2 linked regions of the Undibacterium parvum genome follow. The protein of the gene in region 1 interacts with the protein of each later gene in a pairwise test. Links are inferred from orthologs where the notes say so. Each region holds a gene or a part of one and is shown on either strand. Other genes may lie near its edges.

What was found.
Region 2: the proteins of EJN92_RS18540 (region 1) and EJN92_RS19510 interact in binary tests that used the Escherichia coli proteins (3 or more experiments, as listed by UniProt). The link is inferred for Undibacterium parvum from one-to-one orthologs.

What each region holds. Positions count from the first base shown.
Region 1 is NZ_CP034464.1:4,237,481-4,245,243, reverse strand. Bases 1,534-4,937 are described here. They hold EJN92_RS18540 (2-oxoglutarate dehydrogenase E1 component), read right to left. Parts: upstream 4,590-4,937; coding sequence 1,734-4,589; downstream 1,534-1,733. Other genes in these bases: gltA (citrate synthase), read right to left, coding at 4,875-4,937; odhB (2-oxoglutarate dehydrogenase complex dihydrolipoyllysine-residue succinyltransferase), read right to left, coding at 1,534-1,675. In the rest of the region: lpdA (dihydrolipoyl dehydrogenase), read right to left, coding at 1-14; EJN92_RS18550 (PspC domain-containing protein), read right to left, coding at 77-415; more of odhB, read right to left, coding at 428-1,533; more of gltA, read right to left, coding at 4,938-6,179; EJN92_RS18530 (FAD assembly factor SdhE), read right to left, coding at 6,241-6,546; EJN92_RS18525 (succinate dehydrogenase iron-sulfur subunit), read right to left, coding at 6,696-7,406; sdhA (succinate dehydrogenase flavoprotein subunit), read right to left, coding at 7,418-7,763. UniProt on the Escherichia coli protein: E1 component of the 2-oxoglutarate dehydrogenase (OGDH) complex which catalyzes the decarboxylation of 2-oxoglutarate, the first step in the conversion of 2-oxoglutarate to succinyl-CoA and CO(2).
Region 2 is NZ_CP034464.1:4,471,361-4,478,656, forward strand. What follows is about bases 1,796-4,732. They hold EJN92_RS19510 (ATP-binding cassette domain-containing protein), read right to left. Parts: upstream 4,295-4,732; coding sequence 2,297-4,294; downstream 1,796-2,296. Other genes in these bases: EJN92_RS19505 (NADH:flavin oxidoreductase/NADH oxidase), read right to left, coding at 1,796-2,290; prmB (50S ribosomal protein L3 N(5)-glutamine methyltransferase), read right to left, coding at 4,495-4,732. Also shown: EJN92_RS19500 (YihY family inner membrane protein), read left to right, coding at 1-920; more of EJN92_RS19505, read right to left, coding at 1,169-1,795; more of prmB, read right to left, coding at 4,733-5,418; dapE (succinyl-diaminopimelate desuccinylase), read right to left, coding at 5,415-6,542; EJN92_RS19525 (ArsC family reductase), read right to left, coding at 6,539-6,931; EJN92_RS19530 (PilT/PilU family type 4a pilus ATPase), read right to left, coding at 6,937-7,296. UniProt on the Escherichia coli protein: Genetic data indicate it may be involved in ribosome assembly or function.

The sequences.
Region 1 (7,763 bases):
AATTGTTTACTCATGGATATTCCCAACTTAATCTGGTTTTAATACATCTCTTACCGACAGCACCTGTTACTTATTTTTAGTCTTCTTCTGGAACAAAAATCCAAGCAAGAATATAGGCAACTAAGCCAAACCCAAAATAGAAACTGAAAGTGACGAACAACAAACGCCAGACCCAAGATTCCAGGCCCGTCAATTTACCGAGCCCGCCACAAATCCCGCCCAGCCACTGATCATTTTTCGATCGGCGGAAACGATTCAACTGATTCAGCGAATTGTCTCCATCAACAAAATTTGGAGCGGCCGACGATGGAGCATCCTGCAAGAGTTTGGTCTTGGCTTGCGCGAATTCTGCATCAGTCAGGGCGCCTGACTGATGCAATTCATGCAGACGTTTGATTTCGTCAGCGAGATTCATAGTGTATGGATTTTATAAATCTAACAAAAGACGGGCTGGATCTTCCAGCGCTTCCTTCATCGCTACCAGACCCAAGACAGCTTCGCGACCATCAATGATACGGTGATCGTAAGACATCGCCAGATAGTTCATAGGACGCACCACGATTTGGCCATTCTCAACAACCGCGCGGTCTTTGGTTGCATGCACACCCAAGATCGCTGACTGAGGAGGATTGATAATTGGCGTCGACAACATAGAACCGAAAGTACCACCATTGGAAATGGAGAAAGTACCTCCGGTCAAATCATCTAAAGTCAATTTACCATCTTTTGCCTTGGCACCGAATTCACCGATTTTCTTCTCGATATCGGCGATCGACATTTGATCCGCATTACGCAGAATAGGCACTACCAAACCACGTGGTGAACCGACCGCGATACCAATGTCAAAATAACCGTGGTAGACAATATCATTACCATCAACAGAAGCATTGATCACTGGATATTTCTTAAGTGCAGCTACCGCAGCTTTCACAAAGAAGGACATAAAGCCAAGCTTAACGCCATGCTCTTTTTCAAATTTATCTTTGTACTTGTTACGCAAATCGATTACTGGCTGCATATTGACTTCATTGAAGGTCGTCAAAATCGCGTTAGTCGATTGTGATTGCACCAGGCGCTCTGCAATACGTGCACGCAGACGGCTCATAGGCACGCGCTCTTCTGGACGATCACCCAATTTTGGTGCTGCAGGCGCCGCAACTTGTTGCAGAGCTGGCTTAGCAGCAACCACTGCCACCGGCGCTACTACAGGCACTGCAGCTTTAGCAGAAACAGCGGCTAAAGCGTCGCCCTTAGTAACACGACCATCTTTGCCCGAACCATCAACAGCGCTCGCTGCCAGATTATTTTCAGCCAAAATTTTAGCGGCCGCTGGCATTGCAACACCAGCAGAAGATTTTGCACCGGTATCAACGGCGGCAGCTGCAGTTGCTGCAGGCACTGCCGAGACTTGAATCGGGCTCACTTTTGCAGACGCATCGGTATCCAACATTGCGATCACTTCACCCGCGACGACCAAACTGCCATCGCCCTTGATGATTTGGGTAATCACGCCATCTACCGGCGCTGGCAATTCCATAACGACTTTATCAGTCTCTACATCGACCAGATTTTCATCGCGAGTCACAGCCTCGCCAATTTTTTTATGCCAGGTCAGCAAGGTCGCTTCTGCGACGGATTCAGATAACTGGGGTACTTTTACTTCGATAATTGCCATGTTTTTTCTCCGTTTCGGATTCTATTGGGCGCAGCAGCTTCTACCGCGCCGCATGTCTTTACTTGGTCAGGATATAACCCTTGAGCTTGGAAAAAGCGGTATCCAGTAATGCTTTTTGCTGCGCATAGTGCTTGTCGTAATAACCGACAGCAGGAGACGCACTTGCTGGACGACCTGCATAGGCAAGCTTCTGTCCATCTTCCAAACTTTCAAAGATGTTGTGCTGAATCTGGAACCAAGGTCCCTGATTTTGCGGTTCATCTTGAGTCCAGACCAATTCCGACAACTCAGGGAATTTCTTCAATTCAGCCGCAAAACTCTTATGTGGGAACGGATACAGCTGTTCAACACGAATGATCGCGACATCTGTCAAACCACGCTCTTTACGCGCATTCACCAGATCAAAATAAACCTTACCTGAACAGGCGATAACGCGCTTAACCTTCTTGGCATCGATTTTCTCGTCGACTTCACCGATCACGGTATGAAAACTACCTTTGGCCAATTCCGACAAAGCAGAGCCTGCATCTTTATTCCTGAGCAGAGACTTCGGTGTCATGATTACCAGAGGCTTACGGAACATCCGTATCATCTGACGACGCAATAGATGGAAAATCTGCGCAGCGGTAGTCGGCTGAACAACTTGCATATTATTGTCAGCACACAATTGCAGGAAGCGCTCAGGGCGGGCTGAGGAATGCTCAGGACCTTGGCCTTCATAACCGTGCGGCAACATCATGACCAACCCAGATGCACGGCCCCACTTCACTTCGCCAGAGCTAATGAATTGATCGATGACGACCTGTGCACCATTGGCGAAATCGCCGAATTGCGCTTCCCAGATCGTCAAAGTATTTGGTTCTGCTGTGGAATAACCGTATTCAAACGCCAGTACTGCCTCTTCCGATAAAACAGAGTCAATCACTGTAAATGGTGCTTGCTTCTCTGAAATATTTTGCAGAGGAATATAAGTACCGGCATCCCAACGCTCGCGTTTCTGATCATGTAACACAGCATGACGATGTACGAAAGTACCGCGTCCAGCATCTTGCCCAGTCAAACGGATAGCGTAGCCAGAAGAAACCAGAGACGCATAGGCCAGATGTTCGCCCATACCCCAATCAAGATTCATCTCGCCGCGTCCCATAGTTGCGCGGTCACCCAAGACTTTTTCGACCAGGCTATGCGGTTTAAAACCTTCTGGCACCACTGTAATACGCTGGGCCAGACGCTTTAACTCTGTCATTGGCACAGCAGTATCAGCAGCATCGGTCCACTTACGATTCAGGAAAGGAATCCAGTCAACCGCATATTTATTTTTAAAGTTCGAAATAACTGGGTCGCGGGTATGTTTACCTGCATCCATTGCATCACGGAAGGCTTTCACCATCTGATCGCCAGAATCCGCTGCAATTGTGCCCTGAGCCGACAATCTGTCAGCGTACAGTTTGCGAGTACCTGGATGTTGACCAATTTTCTTGTACATCAAAGGCTGAGTCAAAGCAGGTGTATCTTGCTCGTTATGCCCCAACTTACGATAACAGATGATATCAACCACCACGTCTTTTTTGAATTCCATGCGGTAATCCAAGGCGATTTGCGTCGCCAGAACTACAGCCTCAGGATCATCACCATTGACATGCAATACTGGTGCTTCAATCATCTTAACGACGTCGGAGCAATACAGAGTGGAACGTGAATCGCGCGGATCAGATGTGGTGAAACCGATTTGATTATTGATCACGATATGCATAGTACCGCCAGTACCGTAACCACGCGTCTGCGCCAGATTCAAGGTTTCCATGACCACACCCTGACCTGCAAAAGCAGCGTCACCATGTACCAGAATAGGCAAGACTTGCGAACCGTCTTTATCACCACGACGCTCCATACGCGCCTTGACAGAACCCTCAACGACAGGATTCACGATTTCAAGATGCGATGGATTAAATGCCAGTGACAAATGTACTGGACCGCCTGGAGTAGATACGTCAGAGGAAAAACCCTGGTGATATTTAACGTCACCGGAAGGTAAATCGTCGCCATGCTTGCCTTCAAATTCAGCAAACAGATCCTGCGGCATTTTGCCTAGTGTATTAACCAACACATTCAGACGGCCGCGATGCGCCATACCGATAACGATTTCCTCTACACCGCGCTCACCCGCGCGTTGTATGGTTTCGTCCATGGAAGCGATAAAACTTTCGCTGCCCTCAAGAGAGAAACGCTTTTGTCCCACGTAGCGGGTATGCAGATAACGTTCCAGTCCTTCCGCAGCTGTCAGACGATCAAGTATATGTTTTTTCTTGTCGGCAGTAAAACTTGGAGTCGAGCGTATCGATTCCAATTTCTCTTGCAACCAGCGTTTTTCCGTAGGATCGCTGATGTACATGAATTCAGCACCGATAGAACGGCAATAGGTATCGCGCAAGGAGTTCAATAAATCGCGCAGTGAGCACGTCTCAGCACCAAAATAGGTATTACTGATATTGAACTGTATATCCATATCTGAATCGGTAAAGCCATAGAAACTCGGCTCCAACTCAGGGATACTCGGACGCTCCTGGCGTTGCAAAGGATCCAGGTTTGCCCATTGGCTGCCCAAAAAACGATACGCAGCAATCAATTGCTGAGCGGCCACGCGTTTGCGTCCCATATCAGCATCAGTTGTAGCGAGCACGGTCCGTATCGGGCCTTGCTTTGCACGTTCGGCGAAAGAAGCAATCACAGGAGCATGCGCAACGTCTGGACGGGCGGAACCGTCAACAGCCGGGACATGTTGCATTGCATCGAAATAGGCGCGCCAATTATCAGGCACAGACCCAGGATTATTCAGATACGCCTCATATAGTTCTTCTACGTACGGCGCATTGCCGCCGAACAGATACGAGTTAGCGTTTAATTGTTGCATCATCTTGCTCACCTTTCTTCGCGTTTTGCGAGATTAGCGGGTTAATCTAACCTTCCGCGACACGGCCTGACCGGTTAGCGGATTGCACATCAAGTTGTGGGGAAGGGCTGATTTGAAAATCATTGCAGTTTTGCTTCACTTGTTATTTTTCAGAAAAATGACCAATTGAAGCAAAAATGAAAATACATCCAAAAATTTCACTTTCGAGCCGAAGCATAGCATCTTTATTCAATAAAAAAAAGGCGAGTCACGAAGACTCGCCTTTTTTGCACACTTTTCTAAAAACGCTTAGCGCTTCTCTATCGGTTGCACGTCGCGTGTTTGAGAACCCACAAACAACTGACGTGGACGGCCGATTTTTTGCTCAGGATCAGAAATCATTTCCTTCCACTGAGCGATCCAACCTACGGTACGCGCCAGAGCGAAGATTCCGGTAAACAAGGAAGTTGGAATACCCAGCGCGCGCTGTACGATGCCCGAATAGAAGTCAACGTTTGGGTAAAGTTTGCGAGAAACGAAGTATTCGTCTTCCAGTGCAATTTTCTCCAACGCCATCGCCAATTTAAACAAAGGATCGTCTTGTAAACCGAGCTCCTGCAAGACTTCGTAGCAAGTTTCACGCATCAATTTTGCGCGAGGATCGTAGTTTTTATACACACGATGACCAAAACCCATCAACTTCACGCCAGAATTTTTATCTTTAACCTGTCTGATGAATTCCGGGATGTGATCGACACTGCCGATCTCTTCCAACATACTCAAGGCAGCCTCATTTGCACCACCATGCGCAGGACCCCACAGGCAAGCGATACCCGCAGCGATACAAGCAAAAGGATTGGCACCTGAGGAACCAGCCAGACGAACAGTCGAGGTCGATGCATTTTGCTCGTGATCAGCATGCAAGATCAAAATACGATCAAGAGCGCGCACCAAAACCTCATTGGTTTTATACGGAGCACACGGTGTCGAGAACATCATATGCATAAAGTTAGCACTATACGACAAGTCGTTGCGAGGATAAACAAAAGGCTGACCGATAGAATATTTGTACGCCATCGCCACTAATGTAGGCATTTTCGCGATCAAGCGGATTGCAGAAACTTCGCGGTGGTGCGGATCGTTAATATCCAGAGAATCATGATAAAACGACGCCAGGGCACCAACAGTACCAACCAATACCGACATAGGATGCGCATCACGACGGAAGCCGCGGAAGAAAAATTGCATTTGCTCATGGACCATGGTGTGATTGGTCACTGTTGCAACAAATTTTTCTTTTTCTACTGCATTTGGCAATTCACCATTGAGTAACAAATAGCAAGTTTCCAGGAAGTCGCCGCCATTTACAGCCAACTGTTCGATAGGGTAACCGCGATACAACAATTCGCCCTTATCACCGTCGATGTAGGTAATCGAGGAATTACATGCTGCCGTCGACATAAAACCTGGATCATAGGTAAACATGCCAGTGGTCGCATACAACTTGCGGATATCGATGACATCAGGACCAACTGTCCCTTTGTAAATTGGCATTTCCAATGATGGTGAACCATCGGAAAAAGATAAGGTTGCTTTTATTTCAGAGTTGGTCATGGCTCTTCCTTCGATGTAGAGGTGAGTCGTTAATTAAAAAAACACAAAAAAATTATTGAGCTTAGGCTTGTTGCAATCGAACTAAAAGTGCGCGGACATGAGGAAAATCAACTTCTGCCTCCGGCTGTTTTTTTGCCATCAACAAGTCCATCAAGGTGTTATCTGACAACTCCATCAATCGACTAAAGGCATCGACCTCATCATCAGACATAGCTTCCTCGTGAGCATCTAAGAAGCGCGTCAAAATCAAGTCATTTTCGAGCAAACCACGGCGCGCACGCCAACGCAGTCGAGCACGCTTGGCTGGGTCACTCTGATGGGATTGCATAACATTTTCCGACATAGACGCAGGCATAGATACAGACATAAGCACTTTCAATCAATACTTCTTATTTCAGGCAATTCTCGGCGCAATCAAAAATCACGCTCAGGCGCGAGCTTAAAAACCGCTTGAAATAAGGGCGGCATCCACAGGAAGCCGCTCTTTTTACCACTGAAAAAATCTAAAGATCAGGCTTAGACTGCACGTCTAACCATCAACTCTTTAATCTTGCCAATAGCGCGCGTTGGATTCAAGCCTTTAGGGCAAACGTCCACGCAATTCATAATCGTATGGCAACGGAACAAACGATAAGGATCTTCCAGATTATCCAAGCGCTCACCAGTAGCCTGATCACGTGAATCAGCAATAAAGCGATATGCCTGCAATAATCCAGCAGGACCTACGAATTTATCCGGATTCCACCAGAATGAAGGACAGGAGGTCGAACAACATGCACATAAGATGCATTCATACAGACCATCTAACTCCTCGCGTTCAGTCGGCGACTGCAGACGTTCTTTTTCCGGAGGAATAGTGTCATTCATCAAGTAAGGCTTGATCGAATTGTATTGCTTGAAAAACTGAGTCATGTCGACGATCAGATCGCGTATGACTGGCAAACCTGGCAAGGGGCGCAAAATGATAGGCTCGGTAAGCTCATTCAAGTTGGTAGTGCAAGCCAGGCCATTTTTGCCGTTAATATTCATCGCATCGGAACCGCAAACACCTTCACGGCATGAGCGACGCAGGGCTAGAGAATCATCCACATCTGCCTTGATGCGTTGCAGCGCATCCAGCAACATCTTGTCAGTATCTTGCAATTCAACTGTCAGATCTTGCATGTAAGGCTTAGCATCCTTGTCTGGATCGTAGCGATAGATTTGAAATTTTAATGTGCGTGCCATTGTGTATCTCTTTAAAAAGTACGAGCTTTAGGCTTGAAGGTTTCAACTGTCAGCGGCTTGGTAACGACCGGCTTATAATCTAGGCGATTTCCTTCTGAATACCAAAGCGTGTGTTTCATCCAGTTTTCATCATCACGTTTTTCGTAATCGCGATGAGCGTGCGCACCACGAGACTCTTTACGTGCATTCGCCGATGTGATGGTGGCTTTTGCGGTTTCTATCAGATTATCCAACTCCAAGGCTTCAACACGGGCAGTATTAAAGACTTTAGATTTATCTTTAAAGGAAACATGCTTACGACGCTCATCAAGCACCATGATTTCTTTGTAGCCAGCCTGCAATAAATCATCGGTACGG
Region 2 (7,296 bases), 230 kb from region 1 along the record:
GGCATGTCAAACAAGGCCGTCCTATCATGCAAAGAATTTTGGTGTATTGGGCCATCATCACTTTGGGACCTTTGCTGATCGGTATCTCACTGAGCGCCACCTCTTATCTGTTTTCCGCCACCAGTGGTGTGGTCGGCGCTGTGCCTTTTGTAGGGGCAGTTTTTTATACGATGGTGTCGATATTTTTTACCACCGGGGCTTTCACCTTGCTGTATCTGGCCGTGCCTAACCGTAGTGTAGACTGGCGCGACGCCGCCTGGGGCGGGCTATTTGCGGCGCTGGCATTTGAAATTTCCAAGCGTTTGTTTGCTGTGTTTGTGACGCGCTTCCCAACCTACACCATGATTTATGGTGCACTGGCGGCGATTCCGATTTTCTTACTCTGGATTTACTTGTCGTGGCTGATTACTTTAATCGGTGCGGTGATTGCCGCCTCATTACCCATCGTCAAATTTGAACGCTGGTGGCATGTGCCTACGCCTGGCAGCGCGTTTGAGGACGCAGTGGCGGTATTAAAAGTCCTGGTCCTTGCCAGAAATGGTAGTGGTGGTGCCAGCGTTGATCTAGCCAGCATACGGATACAGACGCGCTTTGGACTCGATGAAATTGAGGGATTGTTAGCGCAAATGCTGGAAGCAGATTGGGTTGCCAAGGTTACCGCTGATCACACTGCAAAATCCCAAAGACCGTGGTGGAATAAGATGGATGCGGGCACAGATCGCTGGATCTTTACGGCAGATCCTGGCAGTTTAAAACTCTCCGATGTGTATCGCTTGTTTGTGTTTGATATTGCCGACGCCAGCAGTTTAAGAAACTTAGTCAGTCGTGTCATCGATCAAGGCTTGAGCGAAAATCTGGCGGCGTATTTCTCTGAAAAATTAGCGGCACCACAAACCATCCAAACAGCGCCCATTCGTTAAGGCAATCGATTAAGGCAATCGGTTAAGGCAATCCACTCGCCGGCCTTACCTCAAATGGCACCAGCGACCTAGCCGCAGACCCAGTATCCATGCGGGTTTGCGGCATGCATGGCCGGCAAGGCGCATGAAATATGCGCACTGGGGCTATGGCTATTTGATTTCATAGCAAGCCAGGCGCAGTAGCAAAAGATTGATGGTGCTCCATGCGTTTGATCACTATCCGCAGCGATTTGTCTTCGCTTGTTGGTTTAGACTTTTGACGCGGGGAGCGATGTATTCGCCACAAGTAAGTTTGTATATCCAAGCGGCTGCGAGCGCAAATATTGCGGTGCCACCTCTACACTGGCGCCCAATTCGGCGGCTGCATGCCAAGGCCAGTGCGGATTGTAGAGTATGGCGCGCGCCAGCGCTACCATATCAGCCTGACCCTCAGCAATGATGGCTTCCGCTTGTGCCGGCTCGGTAATTAATCCGACTGCGATGGTAGGCATGCCGGTATGCTGGCGAATTCTATTGGCAAACTCAACTTGATATCCAGCACTCGCCGGAATGTTTTGCAGTGGCGAGACGCCGCCGCTAGAGACATGGATGAAGCTACAGTTGAGCGAATGTAAGGCCTGTGCAAACACCAGGCACTGCTCAAGATCCCAACCGCCGTCCACCCAATCAGTGGCAGAGACACGGATTCCAATCACCTTATCGGCAGGAAGTGCAGCGCGTAGTGCCGCCATGATCTGCAAGGGGAAGCGCATCCGGTTTGCCAGACTGCCACCGTATTCGTCTTCGCGTTGATTCGATAGTGGCGAGAGAAATTGATGGAGTAAATACCCGTGCGCAGCATGGATCTCAATGGCGTCGATACCGATGCGATGGGCGCGCAGCGCAGCATCAACGAAGCCCTGGCAGATGCGCTGCATGCCAGCATGATCGAGCTCCACTGGCGGTAAGTCGTGTGGATTGTGTGCCAGCGCAGAGGGACCGAGAGTTTGCCAGCCACCTTCTGCAGCTGAGCACTGCTTACCGCCTTGCCAGGGTACGTGGGTGGAGGCTTTGCGTCCGGCGTGCGCTAATTGGATCGCAATCGGCATGCTAGAATATTTGCGAACCGAGTTAATCACTTTGGCTAATGCGGCCTCAGTGTCATCCGACCACAGCCCCAGGTCGGCTGGGCTAATGCGCCCTTCAGGCAGCACTGCTGCTGCCTCTATGCAAAATAAGCCAGCGCCCGAGAGTGTCATCGCGCCCATGTGCATCAGATGCCAATCGCTGGCTTTGCCATCGAGCGCCGAGTACTGACACATTGGCGCAATTGCGATCCGGTTCTTCAGATGCAAAGACCCTAGCTGATACGAGGAGAATAGGGCGCTCATAGTGGCTTAGCCTACCGCTTCCAGATACTCTTGTTGTTCCAGCCAACTCGCTTCGACTTCGCCTAGTTCTTTTACCAGATAAGCTTGGTCTAGCAATAATCCCTTGAGCTTCTCTTTGTTGGTATCGTTATAGATAGCACTGTCTTCCAATTGCGCGGCAAGTGCGTGTTTCTTGCTGTTGAGCTTGGCCAATTGCTCTTCGAGTTTTTTAATCTGGTTTTCTATCGGCTTGCGTTGCGCGGCCAACTTTTGTTTGTCTTCCGTTTCCTTGCGGCGCTGTTCTTTATTGTCGCCTTTGTCAGCCACTGGAATCGGCTTCGCCAAAGGCAGGGCGTCGGTTTTTTTGTTCGCAGGCAAGGCCGGTTCGTTGGCTTGCGCGTTGGCTTTCGCCAGTTTATTCTTGAATAGCCAGTCTTTGTAGTCGTCCAGATCGCCGTCAAAAGGCTCTAACTTACCATCGGCAACGATGATGAATTGGTCCGTGGTAGCGCGCAACAAATGCCTGTCATGCGAGACCACCACCAAGGTACCTTCAAACTGCGCCAGCGCGTCGGTCAGCGCTTCACGGGTTTCCAGATCCAGATGGTTGGTCGGTTCATCGAGCAGCAAGAGGTTAGGGCGCTGCCAGACTATCATTGCCAATGCTAGACGCGCTTTTTCACCGCCTGAGAAAGGCGCGATAGGGCTAGTCACCATATTGCCAGGGAAGTTAAAGCCGCCGAGGAAATTGCGCAATTCTTGTTCGCGTATGCCAGGTGCAATATGCGCCAGATGCCATAAAGGCGATTCGTTATGGCGCAGCATTTCGACCTGATGCTGAGCAAAATAACCGATAGACAGACCTTTACCCGTCAGCATAGTGCCGGACAATGGCGCAATGTCACCGACCAGGGTTTTGATCAGGGTCGATTTACCCGCTCCGTTGACGCCGAGTAAGCCGATACGCTGACCGATTTGCAGGGAGAATTTGACGTCGCCAACGATCTTCTTCTCAGTGAAACTATGATCGGTCTTGGACTCGATGCGGTAGCCGCAATCGACGTCTTCCATCACCAGCATAGGATTCGGAGCGCTCAAAGGCTCACGGAATTCAAACGAGAATTCAGCTGCGGCACGCAATGGTGCCAATTCTTCCATCTTGGCCAAAGCTTTGATACGACTTTGCGCCTGCTTTGCCTTACTGGCTTTGGCGGCAAAACGCGAGATAAAGGATTGCAAATGGTCGCGCTTGCGGGTTTGTTTTTCAATCGCACTTTGCGCTAAAATCAATTGTGCTACGCGCTGACGTTCGAAAGCTGAATAGTTACCCGAGTAACGTTTAAGTTTGCGTTCGTCGATATGGGCAATCACATTGACGACGCCATCGAGGAAATCTCTATCATGCGAGATGATGATCAGGGTACCGGCATAACGCTTGAGCCAATCTTCCAGCCAGATAATCGCATCCAAATCCAAATGGTTGGTCGGTTCATCGAGTAGCAGTAAATCGGACTTACACATCAAAGCCTGCGCCAGATTCAAACGCATACGCCAACCACCTGAAAAACTGGCGACCGATTGCTCCATCTGATCGATGGTAAAGCCCAAACCCAATAACAATTGTTCGCCACGCGGACGCACCGTGTAGGCGTCCGCATCGGCCAGTGCGCCATACATCTCGCCGATGGCGATGCCGTTTTCCATGCTCTCGGGCTGGGCTTCGAGTTCGGCCAATTGCGCTTCAAGTTTGCGCAGTGCGGTATCACCATCGATCGCATAATCGATCGCGGTGCGATCTAAGGCGGGAGTTTCTTGCGCCACGTGGGCTAACTGCCATTTAGCCGGGAATTCTATACTGCCTTGATCGGGGTGCAATTCACCGCGCAACATCGCAAATAAACTCGATTTCCCCGCGCCATTGGAGCCGATCAGACCGATTTTGTCGCCTGGATTGAGCGTGATATCGACATTGTCGAACAGTGGTTTGGTGCCGCGAGCCAGAACGACTTGGAGAAAACGTATCATTGTTTATTTACTTACTTATTTACTTAATTACTTAATTGAAAAATCGATTGATCCGCAAGAATGCGAATAAACGGGGGAGTATCTGTCTTAAAACGCTGAAACCGCACAGTCTATGTGCGGCTTCAGCGTTTCCCCATCGATACTAGGGGTGAGTATGCGATTTCCTAGCGAGCTAGGAGGATTGCACAGAGTAAAAAATATTATTTAATGCTGAGTAACTGATCGGCATAGAGTAAGAAAACCATGTCATCACCGGCACTGGTAGAGAGCCAGGTCAGGTCTAGGCCGGCAAATGCCTGCTCTGCAAATTCGCGTTCGTTACCGATTTCGACCATCAGTATACCATTGGGCTTCAAATGTTGCGCTGCACCAGCGACGATCTTGCGCACTAAATCCATGCCGTCAGTACCGCCAGCCAGGGCAATCTGCGGTTCATGCAGATATTCCTGCGGCAATTTACTCATGGAGCCGGAATTGACGTAGGGTGGATTGGTGATAATTAAATCGTATTTTTTAGCCGGAACCTTGGTGTACAGATCGGACTCTATCAGGGTAATTCTGTCTTCTAATTGGTAAGTGGCGACATTGCGGCGCGCCACATCAAGCGCATCGCCTGAAATATCGACAGTATCGACATGTGCATTGCTAAAGGCATCGGCCAACATAATCGGCAGGCAGCCCGAGCCTGTGCACAGTTCGAGAATATCGGTGATGGCGTCGGCATCTTGCACCCATGGTGAAAAATGCTCAGGAATCAGTTCGGCGATAAACGAACGCGGCACGATGACGCGCTCATCCACATAAAAATTGTAAGTGCCCAACCATGCTTCATTAGTCAGATAAGAGGCCGGCACCCGGTCTACTGCGCGCCGTTCTATCACGGCCAATGCCGCAAGTATTTCTTCTGGCAGTAAGCGTGCATCGAGAAAAGGATCTATCTTATCGAGTGGCAGTTTTAAGCTGTGCAGCAGCAAATAGGCTGCTTCATCGAGGGCATTGGCACTGCCGTGGCCGAAGAACAGCTCTGCAGTATTGAAACGGGTAACCGCATAGCGCAACAAATCGCGCAGTGTGGAAAAGCTCGCCGCGGCATGCGCGATGGATGGAGTGTTGGTACTAGTCATGTCAGTAAATTTTCTAAAGTGCGGCGGTAAATGTTTTTTAGCGGATCAATAAAACGCAATTCTATATGCTCGTCTATCTTATGGATGCTGGCGTTGGGCGGGCCGAACTCTATCACTTGCTGGCAGATCTTGGCAATAAAGCGTCCATCCGAGGTGCCGCCAGTGGTCGATAATTCAGTGTCTAGACCCGTCTCGGCTTTGATCGCCGCAGCCAAGGCTTCGCTCAATTCACCCTTAGGCGTCAAGAAAGGATGACCGCCCACTGTCCACTTCAAAGCGTAGTCCAGTTGATGACTGTCGAGAATGGCATGCACGCGCTGCTGCAAACCCTCTGCAGTGCTGGCAGTGCAGAACCTGAAATTAAAATCGATCACCACTTCACCGGGTATTACGTTGGAAGCGCCGGTGCCGCCATGGATATTCGACATTTGCCAAGAGGTGGGCAGGTAATAGTCATTGCCCTGATCCCACACCTCAGCAACTAGTTCAGCCATCGCAGGTGCGGCCAAATGGATAGGGTTTTTTGCCAGCTGCGGATAGGCGATATGGCCTTGTACACCTTTGATCGTCAACTTGCCTGACATGGTGCCACGGCGGCCATTCTTGATGGTGTCACCCAATAGGTCGACCGAGGTTGGCTCGCCGACGATGCAATAATCAATTTGCTCGCCACGCTCCTTGAGTAAGTTGCAAACGATCACAGTGCCGTCGGTAGCCGGACCTTCTTCATCGCTGGTAATCAGAAATCCAATTGATCCATTATGATCAGGCTGTTCGGCAATGAATTCTTCGCATGCCACCACAAAGGCGGCAACCGAGGTTTTCATGTCGGCCGCGCCTCGGCCAAATAATTTGCCATCTCTATGGGTAGGAGCGAATGGGGCAGATTGCCATTGCTCGACCGGGCCAGTAGGCACCACGTCGGTGTGCCCGGCAAATACCAGTAATGGCTGAGTACTGCCCTTGCGCGCCCATAGATTGGTGACTTCACCGGATTGTATAGTCTCGCAGATAAAGCCTAAAGGTTCGAGCAAAGCGATTAAGGTGTTTTGGCACCCCTTGTCTTCAGGAGTGACCGAGTCAAGTGCAATCAATTGCTCGGTCAGTGCTAGTGTTTTACTCATGGTCTCATGTTAAAAATAGAGTGATATTGTGCCGGCGAAAAACCGACGCTAATGCTTTGGATTCCATTGTTTTCACCTGACGTCACGTGCAACACCGGACGCTTAATTAAGGACGGTGATGCCAGCATCAGGGAAATGGCCTGTTCGGTATCTGTGGCGCTCGCTTTTTGCTCATCGCTCAATGCGCGCCAAGTCGTGCCCTTGCGATTAATCAGAACATCGAGTCCGACTTGCGTGAGCCACTGTTCGACCGTGCTGCGATCGAGTCCGTTCTTCTTAAAATCATGGAACACAAAATCGCCTTGATGTTCTTGTAGCCAGACCCGTGCTTTCTTTACTGTGTCGCAATTGGGAATTCCATAGAGCGTGATTTGCTGCGTACTTTGCATAGTTCTTACATGTTCAGAGTAAATTCGGTGAATGATGCCTCATCAGTTTTTTCTGGCTCAGGCTCTGCTTCCACAGGTGCTTGCACTACTTCGTTATTGAGTAGCCATAGCAAATTATTCGCTGAATCTGCATTGGCCAAACCTTCTTCCTGGCTGATTAAGCCATCTTTGATCAGTTGCATTAAAGCGCGCTCGAAAGTCTGTGAGCCTGGCGACAGACTTTTTTCGATTGCCTCTTTAATTTGAAAAATGTCGCCTTGTTCTATCAACTCAGCGACGTAACGCGTGTTAAGCATGATTTCAACCGCAGCACAGCGCCCACCGTCCGTCGATTTCACTAAACGCTGCGAAATAATGGCGCGTAT